2 regions of the uncultured Friedmanniella sp. genome follow, and region 1 is predicted to be linked to the other one. Evidence: riboswitches for the same ligand, from Rfam matches in the RefSeq annotation. Region 1 holds a riboswitch; the other holds the start of a gene.

Region 1 (14,687 bases):
GCCACCTCGGGCACGGTCAGCTCGCGGCCGAGGACCGCCGCGGCAGCGGCGTAGGCCGGGACGCCCGGCGTGACGTCCCAACCGATGCCCAGCCGGTCGAGCCGGCGGGTCTGCTCGGCCAGGGCCGAGTAGAGCGACGGGTCGCCCGAGCAGAGCCGGGCCACGTCCAGCCCCTCGGCGTGGGCCGCCTGCAGCTCGGCGGTGATCTGGTCCAGGTCCAGCCGCTGGCTGTCGACCAGCCGCGCTCCCGGCGGACAGTGGGCCAGCACCTCCGCGTCCAGGTAGGTACCGGCGTAGACGCACACCGGTGAGGTCTGCAGCAGCCGGACCGCCCGTACGGTCAGCAGGTCCGCCGCCCCCGGACCAGCCCCGATGAAGTGCACCGTCACCGCTTCGTCACGCTCCACTGGACGACCGCGCGGGCCGGCTTCCAGCCGTGGCTGCGGCCGATGGCCTCCAGGTGCTCGACGGCGATCCGCGTCAGCTCGCCGCCGTGGTCGCGCCACCGCGCGGCCAGCAGCATCTCGGTCTCCTGGGTGACGGCGTGCACCACCAGCCGGCCGCCCGGTCGGAGCGCCGCCCAGCACGCCGCCAACGTCTCCTCGCTCGCGCCGCCGCCGACGAAGACGGCATCGGGTGCGGGCAGTCGCTCGAGCGCCGAGGGTGCCGAGCCCAGGACCGTCCGCAGCCCGGGCACCCCGAGGGCGGCAGCGTTGGCGGCGATGCGCTTGGCCCGCGGCGGCTGCTGCTCGACCGCGATCGCGCGGCAGGTCGGGTGGCTGCGCAGCCACTCGATCGCCACCGAGCCGGCCCCCGCTCCCACGTCCCACAACAGCTCACCGGGCCGCGGCTGGAGGTGCGCGAGGGCGGAGGCCCGGACGTCGCGCTTGGTCAGCTGACCGTCGTGGTCGAACGCGGTGTCGGGCAGGCCCGGAGCCAGGGACCCGCCCGCCGCCGAGGGCCCCGTGAGGCACGAGACGGCGAGGACGTGCAGGTCGGGCGCCGGCCCCGTCCAGGCCGAGGCGGGGACATCGCGCCGGCTCTCCGAGGGCGACCCGAGGTCGCCGAGCACCGTGAGCACGCTGTCCCCGAAACCGGCTTCCCCCAGCAGGGCAGCGACCTCGGCGGGCGTCCCGGCGTCCCGGGCCAGCACGAGCAGGCGGCGGCCGTCGTAGAGCTCGCGCCGCACCAGGTCGACGTCGGCGCCCCGCAGCCGGACCACCGCGTAGGAGTCGGCCGACCAGCCCATCCGGGCAGCGGCGAGCGCGACCGAGGAGACCTGCGGGTGCACCCGGACGGCGTCAGCACCGAACAGCTCGATCAGGGTCACCCCGACGCCGGCGAGCAGCGGGTCACCGCTGGCCAGCACGACCACGGGATCGGTCTCGTGCCCGGCGACGAGATCGGGCAGGGCCCTTCGCAGGTCCGGCGGCCAGGCGATGCGCCGCTGGTCGGGCACCTCAGGCAGCAGGTCGAGGTGCCGAGCGCCGCCCAGCACTCGTCGGGCGCCCAGCACCAGCAGCTGGTCGGGCTCCGCCAGGGAGGCCCAGCCGGCCGCACCGATCCCGACCACCTGGATCACCGCTCCACCTCCAACACCGCACGACCCTAACCCTCACCGGCTGTGACATCATCGACCCGGCGTCAGCAGAGGAATCCGGTGCGAATCCGGAACGGTCCCGCCACTGTGACCCGGTCCCCGGGAAGTCAGGCCGTCTGCTGCGCCGGCCGCCGCGCAGCCGCGCTGACGGCTCCTCGCACGCGCGGACGTGGACATCCGCGCAGAAGGGCCGACCCCATGACTGGCTCCCCCCCGGCTGAGCCGCGGACCTTCCCCTTCCCCGCCGTCGTCGGCTCGGACGACATGGCGCTCGCCCTGGTCCTGACCACCGTCTCCCCCGAGGTGGGCGGCGTCCTGGTCCGCGGGGAGAAGGGGACGGCCAAGACCACCACCGTCCGTGCGTTGACCCGCGTGCTGCCTCCGGTCGCCGTCGTCGAAGGCTGCCGCTTCAGCTGCGACCCCGCCGACCCCGACCCGGGCTGCCCCGACGGTCCCCACCCGGCCGACGCGGCGGCCGCCTCCCGACCGGCAAGGCTGGTCGAGCTGCCCGTCGGCGCCACCGAGGACCGGGTGATCGGCTCGCTGGACCTGCAGCAGGCCCTCGGCGCCGGGCACGTGGTCTACGAGCCGGGCCTGCTCGCCGCCGCCCACCGCGGCCTGCTCTACGTCGACGAGGTCAACCTGCTGCACGACCACCTGGTCGACCTGCTGCTGGACGCGGCCGCCACCGGCCGCTCCACCGTGGAGCGCGAGGGCGTCTCGGTCGCCCACGCCTCGCGGATGGTCCTGGTCGGCACCATGAACCCCGAGGAAGGGGAGCTCCGGCCGCAGCTGCTGGACCGCTTCGGGCTGACCGCCGAGGTCGCCGCCCCCCGCGACCCGGCCCTGCGCGCCGAGGTGGTCCGGCGTCGGATGGCCTTCGACCGGGATCCGGTCGCCTTCACCGCCGCGTACGCCGACGCCGAGACCGCCTTCGCCGCCCGGCTGGCCACGGCCCGGGCGCTGGTCGCCGAGGTCGAGCTGAGCGATCGGTTGCTGCTGCTGATCGCCGAGGTCTGTGCCGCGTTCGAGGTGGACGGGATGCGAGCCGACCTGGTCACCGCACGCGCCGCTGTCGCCCACGCCGCCTGGCACGGGCGGACCAGCGTCACCAAGGCCGACATCCGCGCCGCCGCGCGGCTGGCCCTGCCGCACCGCCGCCGACGCAACCCCTTCGACGCCCCCGGCCTCGACGAGGACCTCCTCGACGCGCTCCTCGGTGAGGACGAGCCGGAGCCCGACCCCGAGCCCGAGCCAGGTCCCGGCACCTCACCCGACGAGCCGTCGGGCCCGGAGGACTCCGCGGGGCAGACGGATGGCGGCGCCCCGGAGCCGGCACGGACGTCGGAGAGGGCACCCGAGCCCACCCCGGAACCAGCGGCAGGCGGGAGCGCCGGTCTCTCTCCGACCACGCTGAGCCGGGCGGCCGCGCCGTACCGGACCCGGCTGTTCACCGCGTCCGGGGTGGGGGCGGGGACGGCGGGGCGTCGCAGCCGGGCCGTCACCACCACCGGCCGGACGGTGGGTGCGGCGCCGCCCGGGACGCCGGGACCGCTGCACCTGCCGGCCACGATCCGGGCCGCGGCGGCGCACCAGGCCGACCGCGGCCGGACGTCGGGCGCCGCGCTCCGGCTGGTCCGGTCCGACCTGCGGACCGCCGTCACCGAGGGCCGCGAGTCCAACCTCGTGCTGCTGGTGGTGGACGCGTCCGGGTCGATGGCCGCCCGGCGGCGGATGGAGGCGGTCAAGACGGCCGCGCTGTCGCTGCTGCTGGACGCCTACCAGCGACGCGACAAGGTCGGACTGGTCACCTTCCGCGGGGCCGCCGCGACCCTGGCCCTGCCGCCCACCTCTTCGGTCGACGTCGCCGCCCGGCGGCTGGACGAGCTGCCCAGCGGCGGTCGCACCCCGCTGGCCGAGGGTCTGCTCTGCGCGGCCGAGACGCTTCGGTTGGAACGCATCCGCGACCCGAGGCGCCGTCCGCTGCTGGTGCTGGTCACCGACGGCCGGGCCACGTCGGGGCCGGACGCGGTCGGCCGCTCCCGGCAGGCCGCGGCACTGCTCCGGGACGCAGGGGTGAGCTCGGTGGTCATCGACTGCGAGACCGGCTTCGGACTGGGGTTGGCGCGGGTGCTCAGCCTGCACCTCGGCGCCGAGCACGTGCCCGTCGGCGAGGTCGCGGCCGACACCGTGCTGTCGGTCGTGCACGAGAGGCGGGCCGCCTGATGCCCGAGGGACGCATCGAGGCGGCGCCGGACGACGGCCTCACCACGCGGCAGCGGCGGCTTCGGCCCCAGCTGATCGTGCACACCGGCAACGGCAAGGGCAAGAGCACGGCCGCCTTCGGGCTGGCGCTGCGGGGCTGGAACCAGGGCTGGTCGGTCGGGGTGTTCCAGTTCGTCAAGTCGGCGAAATGGCGGATCGGTGAGCAGACCGCGTTCGAGACCCTGGCCGAGCTGCACGACCAGACCGGCCGCGGCGGACCGGTCGAGTGGCACAAGATGGGCGCCGGCTGGTCCTGGTCGCGCAAGGCCGGCGACACCGCCGACCACGCCGCCGAGGCCGCCGAGGGCTGGCAGGAGATCAAGCGCCGGCTGGCCCGGGAGGCGCACGGCCTGTACGTGCTGGACGAGTTCACCTACCCGATGGCCTGGGGGTGGGTGGACGTCGAGGACGTCCTCGACACTCTGCTCAACCGTCCGGGCACGCAGCACGTCATCATCACCGGCCGCCGGGCCGACCCACGGCTGCTCGAGGCCGCCACCCTGGTCACGGAGATGACCATGGTCAAGCACCCCTTCCAGTCCGGCCAGAAGGGCCAGCGGGGGATCGAGTGGTGACCCCGCGCCTGGTCATCGCCGCCCCGGGCTCCTCGCACGGCAAGACCACCGTGGCGACCGGCCTGATGGGGGCCCTGCGCCAGGAGGGTCTGGAGGTGGCCGGCTTCAAGGTCGGGCCCGACTACATCGACCCCGGCTACCACGCGATGGCCACCGGCCGGCCCGGCCGCAACCTCGACCCGCACCTGTGTCGGGAAGACCAGATCATGCCGCTGTTCCTGCACGGGATGGCCGCGCCCCGGCCGGCGGACGTGGCCGTCGTCGAGGGCGTGATGGGGCTGTTCGACGGCCAGATCGGCGGGGACGGGTACGCCTCCACCGCCCACGTGGCCGGGCTGCTCCGGGCGCCGATCGTGCTGGTGCTGGACATCAGCTCGGTCTCCCGGACCGCGGCGGCCCTGGTGCACGGACTGCACACCTTCGACCCGCAGGTGCGGCTGAGCGGCGTCGTCCTCAACAAGGCCGGCTCGCTGCGGCACAGCGACGAGATCGTCCGGGCCCTGGAGGCGACCGGGCTGCCCGTCCTCGGCGTGCTGCCGCGGAACGCCGGCATCGAGGCGCCGTCCCGCCATCTCGGGCTGGTCCCGGCCCGCGAGCGGGCCGACGCCGCGGCCAGCATCGAGGCGCTCGCCGACCAGGTGCACGAGCACCTCGACCTGTCCGGCCTGCTGGCCCTGGCGCACGGCGCGCCGGCGCTGACCGGTGAGCCGTGGGCTCCCGACAGGGTCGTCGGTCCCCCGTCCGAGCGGCGGCCGGTGGTGGCCGTGGCCGGCGGGCGGGCGTTCACCTTCCGCTACGCCGAGACCGACGAGCTGCTACGGGCGGCGGGGTGCGAACCGGTGGTCTTCGACCCGCTCACCGACCCCGCGCTGCCCGAGGGCACCGCCGGGATCTACCTCGGCGGCGGCTTCCCCGAGGTGCACGCCGGAGAGCTGGCCGCCAACGCCTCCCTCCGGACGGCACTCCGGGCCGCCATCGAGGCCGGGACACCGACCGTGGCCGAGTGCGCCGGGCTGCTCTACCTGTGCGAGGAGGTCGACGGCTCACCGATGGTCGGGGCCGTGCACGCCCGAGGCACCATGACGCCGACGCTGACGCTCGGCTACCGGACGGTGGTGGCTGACGCCGACAGCCTGCTCGCCGAGGCCGGGCGCCGGGTGACCGGGCACGAGTTCCACCGCACCCACGTCGAGCCGCCCGCCGGCCAGGAGTCCGCCTGGCTGGTCGAGGGGCAGCCCGTCGGTTTCTCCGCCGACCCGGCCGGGCTCGGACGCCCCACCCTGCACGCCAGCTACCTGCACCTGCACTGGGCCGGGCACCCCCGGCTGGCCCAGCGGTTCGCTGACGCGGTGCACGCCCACGCCCGTGACCGCGCGACCGGGCAGCGCGCCCCGAGCCTGTCGGGACGCGAGGACCTGCACCACCACGGTGACGCCGAGGTCGGGGAGGGGCTGGTGGACTTCGCCGTCAACGTCCAGCACCCGGCTCCGCCGCCCTGGCTCGCCGACGTCATCACCGCGACTCTCAGCCAGCTCGGCGCGTACCCGGACAGCACCGAGGCCACGGTCGCGGTCGCCCTGGCCCACGGCGTCGAGGTCGAGCAGGTGCTGCTGACGGCCGGGGCGGCCGAGGCGTTCACCCTGCTGGCCCGGGCTTTGCCGACGAAGCACCCCGTGATCGTGCACCCGCAGTTCACCGAGCCCGAGGCCGCGCTGGTCGCCGCCGGCCACGCCCCCGTCCGGGTGCTGCTGGACGCCGCGTCCGGGTTCCGGCTCGACCCCGACCGGGTACCGGGGGACGCGGACCTCGTGGTCGTGGGCAACCCCACCAACCCGACCGGCGTGCTGCACCCCGTCGAGGTCCTCGAGCGGCTCCGCCGACCGGTGCGGGTGCTGGTGGTGGACGAGGCCTTCCTCGACGCGGTCGCCGGTTCGCCACCCTCGATGATCGACGGCGACCTCACCGGACTGCTCGTGCTGCGCTCGCTGACCAAGACGTGGGGGCTGGCGGGGCTCCGGGCCGGCTACGTCGTCGGCGACGCTGACCTGGTGGCCCGGCTGCGCGCCCAGCAGCCGCCGTGGTCGGTCTCCACGCCCGCCCTGGCCGCCATCACCGCCTGCGTCTCGCCGAAGGCGCTGGAGCTGGCCGCCGACCAGGCCGAGGTGATCGCCGCGCGCAGGACGGTGCTGGTCGACGGACTGGCCGCGCTCGGCCTCACGGTGGCGGGGGACCCGGCCGGCCCGTTCGTGCTGGTGGACACCACCCCGGTCCGCGGCCACCGACCAGCCGGCGGGATCCGGGCGGCTCTGCGCACCTTCGGCTTCGCCGTCCGGCGCGGCGACACCTTTCCCGGTCTCGGCGCGGACTGGGTCCGGATCGCCGTCCGGGACGAGGACACCACCGGGCGCCTGCTCGACGCCCTGAGCTCGGTCGCCGGGGTCCTCCGGTGAGCGGTTTCGTCGCCGACCTCGACCTGGCCGGTCGACGGGTGGTGGTCGTGGGCGGCGGACCGGCGGCGCTGGCCCCGGTCACGGCCCTGCTGCAGGCGCACGCCGAGGTCGTCGTGGTGGCCACCGAGCTCGGCACCACCGTCACCGACCTGGTCGACCGCGGCCTGCTCCGGGTGCAGCCGGAGCTGACGGCGGACCTCCTCGCCCACAGCGGTCTGGTCGTCCCCGCCTCCGGCGACGCCGACGCCGACCGCGCCGCGGTCGCTGCGGCGGCGCACGCCGGGGTCCCCGCCGTCCGACCCGCCGTCGGCACGAACCAGCTGAGAGCCGACGGCGGTGAGGTGGTCCTGGTGGGTGGCGGACCGGGCGACCCAGGGCTGCTCACGGTCGCCGGCCTGGAGGCCGTCCGGACGGCCGATGTGGTGGTCTGCGACCGGCTCGCGCCACTGGCCGTGCTGCAGCAGGTCCGTCCCGGCGCCGAGGTGATCGACGTCGCGAAGATCCCGCGGGGGGCGTTCACCTCCCAGGAACGCATCAACGAGCTGCTGGTCGAGCACGGCCGGACGGGCCGCCGGGTGGTCCGGCTCAAGGGTGGCGACAGCTTTGTCTTCGGCCGGGGCGGTGAGGAGTGGCAGGCCTGCGCGGCGGCCGGGCTCCCTGTTCGCGTCATCCCCGGCGTCTCGTCGGCGCTGGCGGCGCCCGCGCTGGCCGGCGTCCCGCTCACCCACCGCCAGCTGACGCAGGGCTTCACCGTGGTGTCCGGCCACCTGCCGCCCGGTGATCCGGGGTCGACGCTGGACTGGGCCGCCCTGGCCCGGACGAACACCACCCTGGTGGTGCTGATGGGGGTGGCCACGCTGCCCGCCATCACCGCGGCGCTGACGGCCGCCGGGCTCGATCCGGCGACCCCGGCGATGACCGTCGCCGACGGCGGCCTGCCCAGCCAGCGGGACGTCCGCGGGGCCGTGGCCGACATCGCCGCCCGGACCAGCGAGGCCGGTCTGCGGCCGCCCGCGGTCACGGTGATCGGTGCCGTCGCGGGATTCCGCCCCTGACCCTGCCTCGCTGGTCCCTACCCCCGGCTCAGGCTCTGCAGCCGCCAGGTCCGCCCCGAGCCGGAGAGCTGGACCTCGCCACCGAAGCCCACGTCCACGGAGAAGATCACCACGGCCGGCGCGTCCAGCGCGGCCACCACCAGGGCCCGGACGACCAGCGGGGTCACCACCCAGAGTCCGGGCTGCTCGTCGGTGTTCGGTTCCGGCTGCCGCAGCAGGTCGCCGACGCGGCTGACCAGCTCGGTCAGGGTCTCGCCGCCGTGGGGCCGGGCGTCCGGGTCGCTGAGCCAGCGGCTCAGACCCTCGGGGTCGGCCGCGGCCACCTCAGCCAGGCCCAGACCCGTCCAGCGGCCCACGTCCGGCCCACGAAGCCGATCGCTCACCAGGACCCGCCAGCCCTCGGCCTCGGCGCTCTGGCCGCAGGCCGGCTCCGGCCCGCACCACGCCCACCCGGACGCCGCTGCGCCGCCCGTCGCCACGGCCGGCGGCAGGGACCTCAGCGGCCCGTCGTCGCCGAAGACCAGGGCGGACGCGCGGGCGGTCGGGGCGTGGGCCCGGAACCGCAGCCGCTGCGGGCGTGCCGTCACCGGCGCCGGGCCAGCGTCAGGCCCACCACGCGAGAGACGAAGAGGGCGACGTAGGCCAGCCCGGCCAGCTGCTCGATCATCACCACCGAGCGGGCGTACGCCCTGATCGGGACGATGTCGGACAGCCCGGTGCTCGACAGGTTGGTGAAGCTCAGGAACAGCAGCTCCATCCAGGTGCGCGGCTGCTCCGGGTCGACGGCGGCGGTGAAGCAACCGGGCTGCACGATCTGCAGCCCGACGAACAGGTACGCGAAGGCCCACGCGACCAGCGTGAACGTGGCCCCGACGGCGTACAGCTCGTCGCGGGTCACGTCGGAGTCGGCCAGCATGTAGGTCATCAGGTTGCCGGCGGCCCAGAAGTAGAACAGGGCGTGGACGACCGCCGACGCCAGCTCCAGCCCGACGCTGGGTTGCAGGGCGTCCGCGATCGAGAGGGCGGATGCGGCGACCCCGAGGATCAGCGCCACCCAGGTGGGGGTCGGGGACTTGCGCACCGACCAGATGGCGAGCCCCAGCACGAGGGCGCCGAACACCTCGACCACGCCACGGCGCCAGCCGGGGCCCTCCGCGAACGGGTAGAGCAGCACCCCGCAGAGCTGTACGACCAAGAGCACCGCCGACGGGTGCTGGACCAGGATCTGGACCAGACGTCCGGGACGCACCGCCTCCGGCGCCGCGAGCGCCCCTCCGGTCATGCCCGGCACCCTACCCAGCGCTCAGCCGCCGGACCCGTCCGGCCGGGGCGCCAGACCCCGGCGACCGGCGGCCAGGAGGGGGCTGGCGGCAGGGCCGCGGGGTCCGAGCTTGACGAAGATGCTGGACACGAGCTGCTGGACCGTCTCGGCCGGCAGCGACAGCGCCGCCATCACCTCCGGGTCCGTGCGACCCTGGGCCACCAGGTCCAGCACCTGCCGCTCCTCGGGCAGCAGCGGACTGGTCCCGGCATCGCCCTCGGACGCCACCCGGAGCCGCTCCAGCAGCGCCTCGATCGCGGCCACGTCGAGCAGGGACTCCCCCTGCGCCACCCGCCGGACCCCGTCGACCAGGCTGGAGCCGACGATCTGCTTGACCAGGTAGCCGGCGGCGCCGGCGAGCACCGCAGCCAGCAGCGCCTCGTCGTCGTCGAACGAGGTCAGCACCAGGCAGCGCAGGTCGGGGTCGGCGGCCCGCAGCGCCCGGCAGGCGGAGATGCCGGCCCCCTCGGGCAGCCGTGCGTCCAGCAGCACCAGCTGCGGCCTGGCGTCGGCGATCTGGGCCAGCGCCTCCCCCGCCGAGCCGGCGGTGCCCACCACGGCGATGTCCTCGTAACTGGTGAGGAGGTCGACCAGGCCACGGCGGACCAGCTCCTCCTCGTCCACGATGAAGACGCCCATCGTCCGGGCATCCGGCCCCGTCCCGGTCAGGTCAGCGGCGCCCCTCATGTCAGCGGTACCGACCATGTCAGCCGCGTCCCTCCCCCCTCGGGTTCGTCGAGAGTCATCGCCCCCTCGTGCTGCTCGGCCCGGTCCCGCAGCTGCGCCAGTCCGCTGAGGCGCACGTCCCGGCCCATCCCCCGGCCGTCGTCGAGGACGAGGACGGTCAGCCGGCCGCCGGCGGCGCTCACGGTGACGGAGGCGCTGGAGGCCCGAGCGTGCCGGACGACGTTGGCCAGGGCCTCGTGCAGGACGGCCGAGACGTCGGTCACCAGGCTCTCGTCGGCGAGCGTGTCGATCGGCCCGACCAGGTGTGTCTCGGGGCGGAACCCCAGGGCCGCCGCGACGTCGTCGACGGCGGTCAGCACCGTGGCCCGGACGGAGCTCACGGTCGGCCTGGAGTACTTGAGCGCGAAGATCGAGGTGCGGATCTGCCGGATCGTCTCGTCCAGCTCCTCGACGGTCTGGATCAGCCGGTCGCGCACCACCGTGCTGGCGGTCGTTCCGGCGGTGCTCTGCAGGGTGAGCCCGGTGGCGAAGAGCCGCTGGATCACGTGGTCGTGCAGGTCGCGGGCGATCCGTTCCCGGTCCTCGAGCGCGACCAACCGCTGCTGCGCCGAGCGTGCGGAGGCCAGCTCGGTCGCGATGGCCGCCTGGCCCGCGAAGTCCTCGGCCATGTCGACGTCGGCCGAGGTGAAGGGCAGGGATCCCGGCCGGCGACCGATGGCCAGTACCCCGCGGGAGCCGAGCTCGCCCCGCAGCGGCAGCACCATGGCAGGCCCCGACGTCTGCTCGACATCGCGCAGGTCCCGGATCTCCCCGTGCTCGCCCGAGACGAGCACCACCCGGTGCCCGTCCTGCATCACCGCCCCGGCGACGCTGCCCGCCCGGAGGTAACGCAGACCTTCCAGCTGCTCGTGGCCGGTGCCGGAGCACACAGTCACCTCCAGCTCCCGCTCGTCGTCCCCGACCGGCATGATCAGCGACACCACGTCGGCGTCGGCGAGCTGGCGGACGGTGGCCGTGATCAACCGCCAGACCTCGTCCTCGCCCTGACGCTCGCCCAGGCCCATCAGCCGTTGGCTGATCTCGCTGGAGGCCAGCAGCCACTCCTGCCGACGTCGCGACTCCTCGTAGAGGCGGGCGTTCTCGACGGCGATGCCGGCGGTGGCGGCCAGCGCGGCCACCAGCTGCTCGTCCTGCTCGCTGAACTCCCCGCCGTGCAGGGGCTCGGCCAGGTACAGGTGTCCGTAGTCGGCCCCGCCCGCCTGGACCGGCACCCCGAGGAAGGACCGCATCCGCGGGTGCCCCTCCGGGAACCCGTGAGCCCGGGCGTCGGCTCCGACGTCGGCCACCCGGACAGGCTGCGGGTAGCCCTCGAGGTGACCGAGCAGCCCGCGACCGACGGGGAAGCTCTCGATCGCGTTGACCGTGTCGTCGTCCATCCCGCTGTGCACCAGCGTGTCCAGGCCGCCGTCCGGGCCGAGCACGCCCATGGCCGCGTAGCGTGCCCCGGCGGTCTCGCGGGCCGCCTCGACGATGCGCTGGCAGGCCCTGGTGAGGGAGAGCTCGGCCACGATGGACCGGTTCGCCGCAAGCAGCCCCCGCAGCCGCTGCTGGGCCGTGATGATCTCCGCTGCGCGCTGGGCCAGCTGGCCCATCAGCTCCTCGACCGGCATCGCCGGCACCGGATCGCCGGGCGGCGGCTCCGGGGTCGCAGCCGGGTCGCGATTCGGGGGGATCACCGCGCCCAGGCTAGGGGCTGAGGGGAGGTAAAGCCAGCGATACGCCGGCGTGGTCGCCGTCATGATGGCTCAGCCCGAGAAGTGGTCCACGTCTGCCGTGACCCCGGTCTGGTGCCGCTCAGCGGGCGAGCAGCAGGTAGCCGACCAGCACCGGGAAGACCACAGCGACCAGCCAGCACGCCCAGTACTGCGCGTCGAAGGGGCGTTGCACCGGCACGGACCAGTCCGACGCCGACTGGCGGTGCCACGACTCCGCCAGGGACCGGACGGGGTCGACGGCCGGGGCGGCCGGCCCGACCGGGACGACGGACAGCTCGGGGGGGACGGCGCGGCTGGTGTACTCGGGGGGAAAAGCACCCTGGCTGTCCAGCACCGTGTTCTGGCTCATGGATCAATTGAACGCCTGCGCCCTGGCGCCTCGTAGGCCTTTTAGTCCTGACGTCGGGGGACTAAAGTCCCGAATACTCAGGGACTGCTCCAGAATGGCCTCGGATCACCTCAGTTATCGTGATGTTTCCGATATCCAGGTGACCAATCCGAGACATTCTCGGCTCCGGTGGGCGATGATGTCCGACCCGGCTGCCGGTGACCGTCGGACGGCATGAAGCCCGGCCCCGCTTTCGCGGCGCCGGGCTTCATGATCCCCCTACTCCTCTGCATGGCAGGGGCTTCGCGGGAGGCCGCGGGGCGGCCTCGGTCGAGCGGTCTAGAGGACGGTGTCGGCGACGATCATGTTGTGGTCGGAAGCCCGGGAGCGGTCGGTCCCCTTGGTCACGTTCTCGAACCGGGTGGCGCCGGCGAAGCCCTTGGTCATGATCACGTCGAGACGGGAGCCGAAGCCCTGCTTGTAGAGGTGCTGGGTGGTGGCGAAACCGTTGAACGTGGAGTACTGGAGGTTGAGCGCGGTGGGGGCGGCGGCGGTGTCGGAGAAGCCGTTGTCGACCAGGGTGTCGTGGGGCCCGTTGCCGGCCGAGACGGTCTGCCAGGAGTTCGTGTCGCCGGCCACGACCAGGGGCAGGTCGCCGGTGTTGACGGCGGCCATCTTGTCGACGATCGTCTGCATCTGCTGGGCCCGCAGCTTCGTGTAGGACTTCTCCTTCGCGGCGTTCTTGGAGTGCCGGACGTCGAAGTGGGCGGAGACGACGTAGAAGCGCTTGCCGCTGCTCAGGTCACGGAACTCCGCGTAGGCCGCGTGGCGCCGGAGGCCGGCGCTGTCACCGGGCAGCAGCGGCAGGTCGAAGCTGCAGTCGCTGGAGTAGTTGCGCTTGCCCGTCTTCTCGCTGCAGTCGCTCACCAGGGAGACCCGGTCGGAGTCGTAGAGCAGCCGCATGCCCTGGGTGGCCGTGGCCTTCCCCGGCTCGACGTAGGGCGTGCTGCGGACCAGGCGGTAGTTGCCGGCGCCCTGCTTCTGCAGCGAGTCCAGCAGGCTGGTCGTCTGCCGCATGGCGCCGTTCGTGGTGCCGGTCTTGCCGTCCGCCCGACCCGGCCCGAGCTCCTGAAGGGCGACGACCTTCGGAGCGCGGTCGATGATCTCCGCGGCCACGTCGGTGCGGCGGGTGAGCCACGGACGGCTGTCGGAGGTGGCGCGGGCCGTGCGGACGTTGAAGCTCGCGATCCGGATGCCGGTGCCCGAGACCTTCGCGGTCTCGGGCATCACCGCGCCGAGGTTGGGAAAGGCCCGTTCGGCGGCGACGCCCTTGCCGTTGGCGTTGCGGGCGTAGAGGCGGTAGTAGAGGTAGTTGCCGGAGCCGGCCGGGGCACCGGCGGCGGCCAGCTGGTCACCCGACAGGGTGAAGGAGCGGGCCGAGGCGGGGATGGCCCAGACGCGGTCGTGGCGACCCTTGGTCGGCAGGCTGCTGCTGCTGCTCTTGCTGAACGGGGTGAGGGCCGTCTCCAGGACGTAGCCGGTGGTGTTGCGGCCGTCGTGGGACCAGTGGAAGGTGGCGTTGCCGGGGGAGGACTCGGCGGAGACCTTGATGAACTGCGTGGGCCGCGAGGAGGAGGCGGTCGAGCTGGCGACCGCAGCAGAAGAGAGCGAGGAGGGAGCGGCCACCGCCGGCGTCGCGAGCAGCGAGCTCGCGACGGTGATCGCGGAAAGGGCAAAGGCTGCGGTTGAGACTCGCATGACAGCTCCTCGGGACATGTACGGCGCGAGTCGATTTCCCCCCGAGGACCTCGCACGACAAATCCTGTCAACGGCCGGGCATTCGGCTCAGAGGAGAAAGAACGGAATGGCGCGGGTCATTCGGGCACCCCCGGCGGGACCATCGGCAGGGCCGTGGGCCGGGCCCTTAGTCCGGGGTCTGCGAGGGGTCGCCTTGCTGGCCCCGGGGCCGGGGGCTACAGTTCGAGCACCCTGAGGGACCAGGAAGTCGGTCTAACCCCGACGCGGTCGCGCCACTGTAGGAGCGGACCGGACAGGCGGAGACTGCTCCGCCGGCCCGGATGCCACTCGAGCCAGACCCTGCCTCCGGGAAGTCAGATGCGGGTCGCCGTAACCCCAGGAGGAACCATGACCGACGCCACTACCGCCCTGCCCGCGATCGTCGCCGGACCCGGGGCGACGATCGCCCCATTCCCCGTTCGGCAGGTGCTGCCCTGGCTGCTCCTCGCCGCGCTGCTGATGCTGGTCTGCTGGTACTTCGTCTCGGCGGAGGAGGGCGCGACGTCCCTGATCGCCGGCAACGCCGTGCACGAGTGGGTGCACGACGGGCGACACCTCCTCGGCTTCCCGTGCCACTGAGCGCGGCCACGGTGATCTCCGCGCGCCACTTCCTGCTCCGCGGCCTGCTCGCAGGCCTGGTCGCCGGCATCCTCGCCTTCGGTGTGGCCTACGCCGTCGGCGAGCCGTCGGTGCGGACCTCGATCGCGATCGAGGAGTCCGGGGGCAGCGGACACGTCCACGCCGACGAGCCGGCGGCCACCGGCTCCGGTGAGGAGCCCGCGGAGGAGACCGGAACGGTCGTCCCCCGCTCCCTGCAGTCCACGGTCGGGCTCC
Region 2 (8,269 bases), on a different contig from region 1:
CGTTGAGGAGCCGAACTTGCCGGGCTGCCTCATCCGCCGGCTCACCGAGAGGCCAGACGTAGCCGCTCACGACCAGCGTGCTGACGAAGTACGCGTCGAGGAGTGCCGACCGTGAGAGCTGCTGAGCGACCAGTCGCGACACCGTGGACTTGCCGGCGCCGGGCGCCCCCGTGATGAGGACGCACGCTTGACCACCGTCGAGGCCCCGTCCGTCCCTGGGCAAGTCCGCACTCACCCGAGGACCGTACTGCCGACCCACCTGACGTGGCCCCGCACGAGGGTCCAATCGCGGTGACGGTCCGGCACACTCAACTTGTGTCTACCAACTTCGCCCACCACGGCTCGGACGGCGACTACTTCGCCGCCCACGTCGAGACCGACATGTAGAACTCTCACGTCGATCGACCGACGATGCTCAGCCTGATCGGTGACGTCGCCGGGCAGCGGATCCTCGACGCCGGATGCGGCGCGGGCCACTACGCCCGTGCGCTGGTCGAGCGTGGCGCTTCCGTCCTCGGCATCGACGGCAGCGCCACACTGGTCAGCCACAGCCGAGCCCGGCCCGGGAACCGGGCCGAGGTGCGTCAGCACGACCTCGACGAGGGTCGTCGTGCCGTGCGGCTGGCACCAACCCGTCCTTTGTCGCGTGCCGATCCACTGTTCAGCTCGACGAAACCCACCTGGCGACGGTTGAGCCTGAACCGTCCGAGAAGGATGAGCTGCCGGCCGTTACGGTCTGCACCTCAGGAGCGGCCGGACCGACGCCGCCTGCCGAGGCCTTGTACAGCGGCCTGCTCGATGGAGAGCTTGGGCGGGTGATCGGGATAGACCTCGTCAAGATCACTCTGGCCATCGCGAACGAGGCGATAGGGTTTCAGTAGGGTCCGCGTCAGCTTTCGAATTCGCGATTTCAACCAAGCCACGAGCTTCTCCCGTCGGTTGCCTCTCAGGCAGCGTAGACCCGCCCCCCTCTTGGAGAAGCGACGAATGCGCCGACGGGGGGTGGCAGCAGTCCATCTCCGGCTACGTTGGTCTGGTGCTCCCGACGAAGCGGCTCGTGGTCGTGGCAGCCGTCGTCCCCGCGATCCTGGCACTTCCTCTGGCGGGCTGCTCCCACCCTTCGCGTGCGGACCGCCAGCCGCAACTCATCATCGAGCCGACGGCGACCGACCTCGACCGGCCTGTGACGATCCGGGTCGCAGGGCTGGCCCCAGCCGAGATAGCGACGCTGCAGCTCACATCGACAGACGGAACCGGGACCGTGTGGGCGAGCCACGCCGACTATGTCGCCGACCAGCACGGCACAGTCGACGTCACTACGGCCGCCGCGACGAACGGCACGTACTCCGGCACCGACCCCATGGGGCTGGTCACCTCGATGCAGCCCACCACCACCCCCGCCGGCTACCGATGGCCCAGGACTCCGAGCCCGTTCACCGCGACGGTCACCGCGGCCGGAAAGACCGCGACCTCGGCCTTCACCCGGACGCTGGTCCACCCCGGCACCACGATCGAGTACATCCAGCCGACCGTCGCGGCGAAGGGCTTCTCCGGGCTTTACGCCACCAGAACAGCCGAGAAGAAGACCAGGCACCCGGCCGTCTTGTTGATCGGTGGCTCCGAGGGCGGCAACGACGAGCAGGTCACCGCGGCAGCGTTCACCTTGCACGGCATGTCCGCGCTCAGCATCGCCTACTTCGGCGCACCCGGACTGCCGAAGACCCTGTCCAAGATCCCGCTCGAGTATTTCGCCAACGCCCTGACCTGGCTGCGCTCCCAGCCCGGCGTCGACCCCGATCGAGTGTGGGTTGCCGGCACCTCCCGTGGCTCAGAAGCCGCCCAGCTGCTCGCCGTCTACTATCCGGGCCTAGTGCACGGCGTCATCGCAGGCTCGCCGTCCAACGTCATCAACTGCAGCTACCCGACCGGCCAGAAGCCCTGCGACGGCGCCGCCTGGACCTACCACGGCAAACCCTTGCCCTACAGCTCTGACTTCAACAACCCCACCCCGAGCGACAACCCAGAAGCAGTGATACCGGTGGAACGCATCCATGGCCCAATGATCATCGTCTGCGGCGGAGCCGACCAGGTGTGGCGCTCCTGCCTGCTGAGCCGAGCCATCCTCAGCCGGCGCAAGACCCATCACACGACCTACACCGACCACCTCTACTCCTACACCGACGCCGGACACGGCATCGGCAACCTGCTCCCCGACAGCATCGCCACCCCGCTGCCCGAGCTCGAGGGGAACACGCAAACCGCCAACGACCAACCCCTACAGAACCTCTGGACCAAGATCACCGGCGTCCTCGGGTCGAGCTGAAGACCGGCACTCGAGCACTCCCACCGCTCCCGAACAAGCCGCCCTACGGCCGATCTCGGTCACGTAAGGCATTGAACCGATGGTGCCGGTGAAGGTGATGCTCACGGCGCTCTGGCTGAGTCCCACGAGTGGTCTCTCGAGCACCGATCACCGGAACGGCTCGTTCACACCAGCTGCGCCCGCACGGGGTCTTCCATTGATCGTGCCCCGCACGACGGTCGTCCACTGAACGTGCCCCGCACGCCGGTCGTCCACTGAACGTGCTCCACACGAGGGTCGGCCAACGGCGACAATCCGTGCCACCCAAGGCGGAGGGTCAGGGAGCAGCTCGCGCCGGTCGATCAACGATGTGGGCTACGAGCTGGTCGGGCAGTGGGGCCATGCCTGGGCCGCCGGCGGTGAGCCAGGAAGACAGGATCTCGAGCTGTGTGCTGTCCACCAGGCCGAACCACACCGGACGGGCGCCCGCCGCCCGCGCTTGCGGGGAGGGGTGCACGACGACCACGTTGGCCTCCTCGCACGGGCCCAGGCACTCCGACTGCCTCCAGGCGAGGCCGTGCTCGTCGGTGAGCTCAGACAGGCGAGCGAGCTGAGCGGCGTGGTCGACGTCAGGGCGCGCCTTCTTGGTGCCGCAGCAGCAGCCGCGGCAGATCGTCAGACGCACCCGCGGCTCACCGGCCTCGTCCCACCCGGTGAGGTCGTGTTCGGTTTCACGACAGCCACCTCACATCGTGGGCAGCGTGAGCAGGTCACCGGTCCAGCGTCCGTCGGCGCGTGCTTGCAGGCTCTTCGTCCCGACCCGGTCGGCGGCGGTGACGGCGACCTCGAGTCGGCGCCCCTCGTGATCGACGACGACGGTGCTGCCGTCGTGCTCGATGAAGGTGACGAATTGGGCGACGGTGTTGCGGTGCAGCATCCCGTCGACCTTGCCGGTCCACCAGAGAGCCGAGGGCTTCACGTGCCCGGGGCCGCCGACGAGCTCGACACCGCGCAGCACCACCTCGACCTCCGCCCCTGCAGCGATTGCCATGGCGATCGCGTCAATGCTCGAGTTAGTGGGCACGGGCGTCGACTTCGTAGGAGGTGTTGATGGACTCGAAGAAGTTGACCAGCTGCAGGGTGTCGTTGGCGGTGGCCATCCACTTCGCGGGGTTCGCGACGCCGTAGGCGGGGTCGAAGCCGAGCTCCTCGAGGCGGCGGTCAGCGAGGTACTTCACGTAGGTGTTGATGTAGTCGGCGTTGAGCCCGAGGATCCCGTGCGGGAGCAGGTCGCGGTTGTAAGCCTCTTCCATGGTCACGGCGTCGATGATCATCGCGCGGATCTCGTCGGCGAAGTCCTCGTCGGCGACCTCGGGGTTCTCCTCGAGGACGGTGAGGATCAGATTCATCCCGAACTTCAGGTGCAGGCTCTCGTCGCGCACGATCCAGTCGATGAGCGACGCGAAGTTGCGCAGCAGGTTCCGCTGGCGGAATGACAGCGCGACCATGAAGCCGGAGTAGAACCAGATCCCCTCGAGGATCACGTTGTAGGCGACGAGGTTGCGCACGAAGTCGCGCTTGCCTTCGACGGTGGTGATGTCGAGAGTCTGCTCGGTCATCCGACGGATGTAGCGGACCTCGAACTCCTCTTTCGCAGCCATGGAGGCCACGGTGACGTGCGACTCGTAGGCGGCGGTGCGGTCGATGGGGAAGGTCTCGAGGACGTACTCGAAGGCCATGCAGTGGTTGGCCTCCTCCCACATCTGCTTGGCGAGGTAGAGGTGGGTCTCGGCGGCGTTGACGTAGGGGTAGACGCCGAAGGCGAGGGCCTTGTTGACGAGCAGCTCGTTGGGGTTGAAGTAGCTCATCAGGTGGGTGAGGGCGTGGCGCTCCTCCTCGCTCATCCGCCCGAAGTCGGCGAGGTCCTCGCCGAGCTGGACCTCGTGGGGGAACCAGGTGTTGGCCACGGCCTGGTTGTAGAGGTCGTAGGCCCAGGGATAGGTGACGGGCTTGAGCAGCAGGCCCTCGGTGATGCCGGAGCCGAGGATGCCCGTACGGGTCGAGGTCGGGGCGGGTGCGGTGGTCGTCATGGAAGTGTCCTTGGGAGGTCGGGGCGACAGGCTGTTCGCAGGCGGCGTGGGCTACTGGCAGGAGTCGCACTGCAGCCGCTCCATCGGGTCGACCGGGCACGCCGCTCCACCGACCGGATCGAGTTCGAGAGCCGGCGAGGCCGGGACGGGGACCAGCGCGGCCGGCTGCGCCACCGCGGTGACCGCGGCTGCGGCGGGAACGCTGGTCCGGGCGGCGCCAAACCCGCGTCTTGTCGGAGTCGTGCCGGTGGTGGGCTGGATCTGCTCGGCCTTGTTGACCTTGACGGTCGACTGTTCGGCGGTGTGCCGGGGCTTCATGTGCAGGTAGTAGGTGGTCTTGACGCCCATCTCCCAGGCGGCGGCGTAGAGGTCGGCCATGGAGGAGACGTCGCGGTCGGCGAGGTAGATGTTGCGGCTGATGGCCTGGTCGATCCACTTCTGCGCCCGCGCGGCGACGTGCAGGAACGCGTACGGGCTGAGCTGGAACGACGTCTGGTAGACGGCCTTCAGGTCTGCGGGGACGGCGTCGATGTCGGTGAGGTCGCCCTGGCGGGCGAGCAGGTCGTCGCGGACCTGCTCCCACAGTCCGAGGGCGTTGAGGTCGGCGACGAGGTTGCGGTTGACCTCGAGGAACTTCCCCGACGCGGTAGCCCTGCTGAAGATCTGGCTGAACTGCGGGTCGATGCCCGGGGTGGTCCCGGCGACCAGCCCGATCGACGCGGTCGGCGCGATGGCCAGCAGGGTGGCGTTGCGCATCCCGCCGGCGACCTTGATGCGCAGCGCCTCCCAGTTCAACCGGCTCGTGCGGTCGACCTTCACGGGCGTGCCGCGGTCGGCCTCGAGCGCCTCGAGGGTGTCGACCGGCACCCGGCCGCGTGACCAGCCGGACCCGGCGAAGTTCGGGTAGGCGCCGCGCTCGCGGGCCAGGTCGGCGGAGGCGTCGATGGCATGGAAGCTGATGAACTCCATCAACTCGTCGATCAGCGCGTACGCCTGCTCGCTGGCGTAGGACCAGCCGAGCCGTTCGACGACGTCGGTGAAGCCCATGACTCCGAGCCCGACGGCGCGGTTGCACTCGTTCGAGCGCTCCGACTCCGGCACCGAGGACAGCGTGATGTCGATGAGGTTGTCGAGCTGCCGCACCGCGGAGCGGGCCGAGGTGCGCAGCCGGTCCCAGTCGATGGTCGGACGTGCCGAGGGGTCAGCGTCGAGGGCCGGCACGAGGTGGGTGGAGAGGTTGATCGAGGCGAGGTTGCAGACGGCGACGTTGTCGCGGTCCTGCGGCAGGCAGACCTCGGTGCACAGGTTCGACAGGTGGATGGTGCCGGTGTTGTCGTTCAGGGCGCGGGTGTTGATCGTGTCCTTCCACGTCAGCCATGGATGCGACGTCGTCTGCAGCGAGATCAGGATCGCCTGGTACTGCTCGCGGGCGCGGATCTTGGTGAACCGGCGCAGTTGACCGGCCTCGGCCATCGCGACGTACTCGGCGTAGCGACGCGAGAACGCCTTCCCGTAGAGCTCGACGAGATCGGGGGTCTCGAGGGGGTCGAACAGGTACCAGTCGGCGTCGGCGGCGACGCGGTGCATGAACTCGTCGGAGATCCAGACCGCGGTGTTCGCGGTCCGGGTGCGGCGGTAGGGGTCGCCCGAGTTCTGCCGCAGGTCCAGGAACTGGGCGAAGTCGAGGTGCCAGTTCTCCATGTAGAAGCACAGCGCGCCGAACTTCTTCCCACCCCGCGACACCGCCCGTAGCGTCGAGTCGATCGTGTGCATGAACGGGATCGGACCGGTCGAGGTGGTGCCGTTGGACCGGATCGGCGATCCCTCGGATCGCAGTCTGCTCACCGACAGCCCGATGCCGCCGGTGCCCTTGGTCAGCCACATGACGTCGCGCACGGTCTTGCCGATGTGCTCGATGTCGTCCTCCATCTGCACCACGAAGCAGTTCGACAGCTGCGCATACGAGGTGCCGGCGTTGACCAGCGTCGAGCCGGCCGCGAGGTACTCCAGGCGTGACATCGAGTCGTAGAAGCGCAGCGCCGCCTCGGTCGGGTGGTCCTCGTTCAGCGCGAGGCCCATCGCCACCCGCATCCAGAAGAACTGTGGCACCTCGAGCGGGCGGCGCACCCCGCGGGCGTCGGGCGCCTCGGTGACGAAGTAGCGGGTCCGCATCGTCTGCACCCCGACGTAGCGCAGCAGGTCGTCGCGCGTCGGGTCGAGCGCCGCGGCAAGCCGGTCGAGGTCGAACACCTCGAACAACCGGGTGTCCAGCAGGCCGCGGGCGACGCCGCGCTCGACGTAGCCGGCGAAGAACTCCTGGTGCAGCTGCCGGACCGCGTCCGCGTCCGCCTCCCCGAACAGGTCGTGGGTCTGACCGAACACTGCCTTGTGCAGCGTCTTCACCAGCAGTCTCGCGGCGATCGTGTCGAAGGCCGGGTCCTCCTTCACGTTGCCCAGCGCGACCTGGATCACCGCCTCGTCGAGCTGCTCGGTCGTCATCCGATCGAACAGCACGATCTCCAGCTCCGAGGCGATCTGCGTCGCCCGCGTCACCGCGTCGTCCAAGCCCCGCGCGGCCGCCTCGATCGAGCGGGCGACCTCGTAGCCGTCGTACGGCTCCAACGAACCGTCCCGCTTCGTCACCCGAACCGTCGTGCTGCTCGTGCTGGTGGTGGTGGTGGTCATGTCGTGCTCCCTCGCGTCGAGACCGACGCCGACACCCAGGTACGCCAAAGGGATGGAGCAGCAGCCCGACCGAGGGTCGGGTCCGCGGTCCAGCCCTCCCACGAGGCTGCCGACGAACACCTCAGAACCACTCCGAGGCGGCAGCGGGCAGGTCTTCGGACTCGTGGGCAAGACCCTGAACTCAGGGCCGGACCTACCGGCCGTCGCTTCCCAGGACTTGTGCCCCAGTGCTTCTGACGGCTTTCGTTCCCACTCACCGCTGCGGGGCAGTCCCGGACTCACACCGGGTTCCCTCTTACGACAACCGCCCTGGCTGGGCAGCCGAACCAGCTACCAGAGCACCATATATGGAAACCACGCGGTTGTAACTACCTAGATGTGGTGTCGCTGTACCCGTTGAGTGCCCCCGCGCGGCGCCCTACACGCGCACGCGCCGTTCTCGGCTGCCTGATATGGCTGACGCCGCGACGAGCCCACCGAGACCGAACCTCTCCTCCAGCCCATACGGAGACGTCCTTTTCTCACTAGAAGGGGTAAGCGCAGGGAGTGAGACATCGGCGGCCCACCCACGGGTGCCCGGTAGCCGGTCCTCCACTGAACGTGCCCCGCACGAGGGTCGTCCACTGGGTCGTGCTCCGCACGGGAGTCGTCATGGGACCTACGAGGGTGCACGGAGGACTGCCGGTTGATCGGGTTTCGTAATACGATATGAGGGTGGATGTGACTGAGACGATCAACGGGGTTCCCGTCACGGAGGAGCAGATTGCCGCCTGGGCTGCGGAGGCCGACGCCGGCTACAACGCCCAGGACCTGAAGAGGCGTGGGCGCGGCAGACCCGGTCGAGGCGCCGAGCCGTCGCAAGTCGTCGCTCTGCGGCTTACGGCTACCGAGCTCGCAGAACTCGACGCTCGAGCTACACGTGAGGGAAAGTCTCGATCCGAGGTCATCCGCGAGGCATTGGCGACATCGGCTGCGTGAGGGTCCACAGGTCCGCTCTCAAGCACGGAGTACAAGAGCGCGACGCCATCCAGGCTGCGAGCTGGCCCCTCTGGATCGAGGACCTCGACGACGACACTCCGCTCGACAACTTCGGCTCGGTTTCGACAGCGTCGGCCGTCTCCTGGAGACGGTCGTTCTCGTCTTCGACAGCGGCAACGAACTCGTCATCCACGCCATGAAGGCCCGCCCTCAG

Evidence for each region. Region 1 has a riboswitch for cobalamin ahead of ACFE7W_RS09720 (VWA domain-containing protein). Riboswitches for the same ligand answer to the same signal wherever they lie in the genome.
Region 2: another riboswitch for cobalamin. It lies ahead of ACFE7W_RS14125 (ribonucleoside-diphosphate reductase subunit alpha); the one in region 1 lies ahead of ACFE7W_RS09720 (VWA domain-containing protein).

Annotation. Positions count from the first base shown of each region.
Region 1 covers NZ_CAXTHT010000003.1:344,795-359,481, reverse strand. The annotation lists gene cobM (precorrin-4 C(11)-methyltransferase) at 1-389, opposite strand, end outside; gene cbiE (precorrin-6y C5,15-methyltransferase (decarboxylating) subunit CbiE) at 386-1,582, opposite strand; adenosylcobalamin (AdoCbl) riboswitch at 1,639-1,728, shown strand; gene ACFE7W_RS09720 (VWA domain-containing protein) at 1,799-3,826, shown strand; gene cobO (cob(I)yrinic acid a,c-diamide adenosyltransferase) at 3,826-4,440, shown strand; gene ACFE7W_RS09710 (cobyrinate a,c-diamide synthase) at 4,434-6,890, shown strand; partial or broken gene ACFE7W_RS09705 (NAD(P)-dependent oxidoreductase) at 6,887-7,171, shown strand; gene cobA (uroporphyrinogen-III C-methyltransferase) at 7,211-7,945, shown strand; gene ACFE7W_RS09695 (histidine phosphatase family protein) at 7,963-8,532, opposite strand; gene ACFE7W_RS09690 (ion channel) at 8,529-9,227, opposite strand; gene ACFE7W_RS09685 (response regulator) at 9,249-9,953, opposite strand; gene ACFE7W_RS09680 (GAF domain-containing sensor histidine kinase) at 9,950-11,689, opposite strand; gene ACFE7W_RS09675 (hypothetical protein) at 11,808-12,077, opposite strand; gene ACFE7W_RS09670 (endonuclease/exonuclease/phosphatase family protein) at 12,396-13,814, opposite strand; gene ACFE7W_RS09665 (CbtB-domain containing protein) at 14,202-14,432, shown strand; gene ACFE7W_RS09660 (CbtA family protein) at 14,423-14,687, shown strand, end outside.
Region 2 covers NZ_CAXTHT010000005.1:221,465-229,733, reverse strand. The annotation lists gene ACFE7W_RS14160 (AAA family ATPase) at 1-235, opposite strand, end outside; gene ACFE7W_RS14155 (hypothetical protein) at 265-387, shown strand; gene ACFE7W_RS14150 (class I SAM-dependent methyltransferase) at 412-819, shown strand; gene ACFE7W_RS14145 (acyl-CoA thioesterase/BAAT N-terminal domain-containing protein) at 1,037-2,323, shown strand; gene ACFE7W_RS14140 ((2Fe-2S) ferredoxin domain-containing protein) at 2,640-2,987, opposite strand; gene ACFE7W_RS14135 (hypothetical protein) at 3,048-3,353, opposite strand; gene ACFE7W_RS14130 (ribonucleotide-diphosphate reductase subunit beta) at 3,376-4,392, opposite strand; gene ACFE7W_RS14125 (ribonucleoside-diphosphate reductase subunit alpha) at 4,444-7,077, opposite strand; cobalamin riboswitch at 7,206-7,423, opposite strand; gene ACFE7W_RS14120 (ribbon-helix-helix protein, CopG family) at 7,786-8,055, shown strand.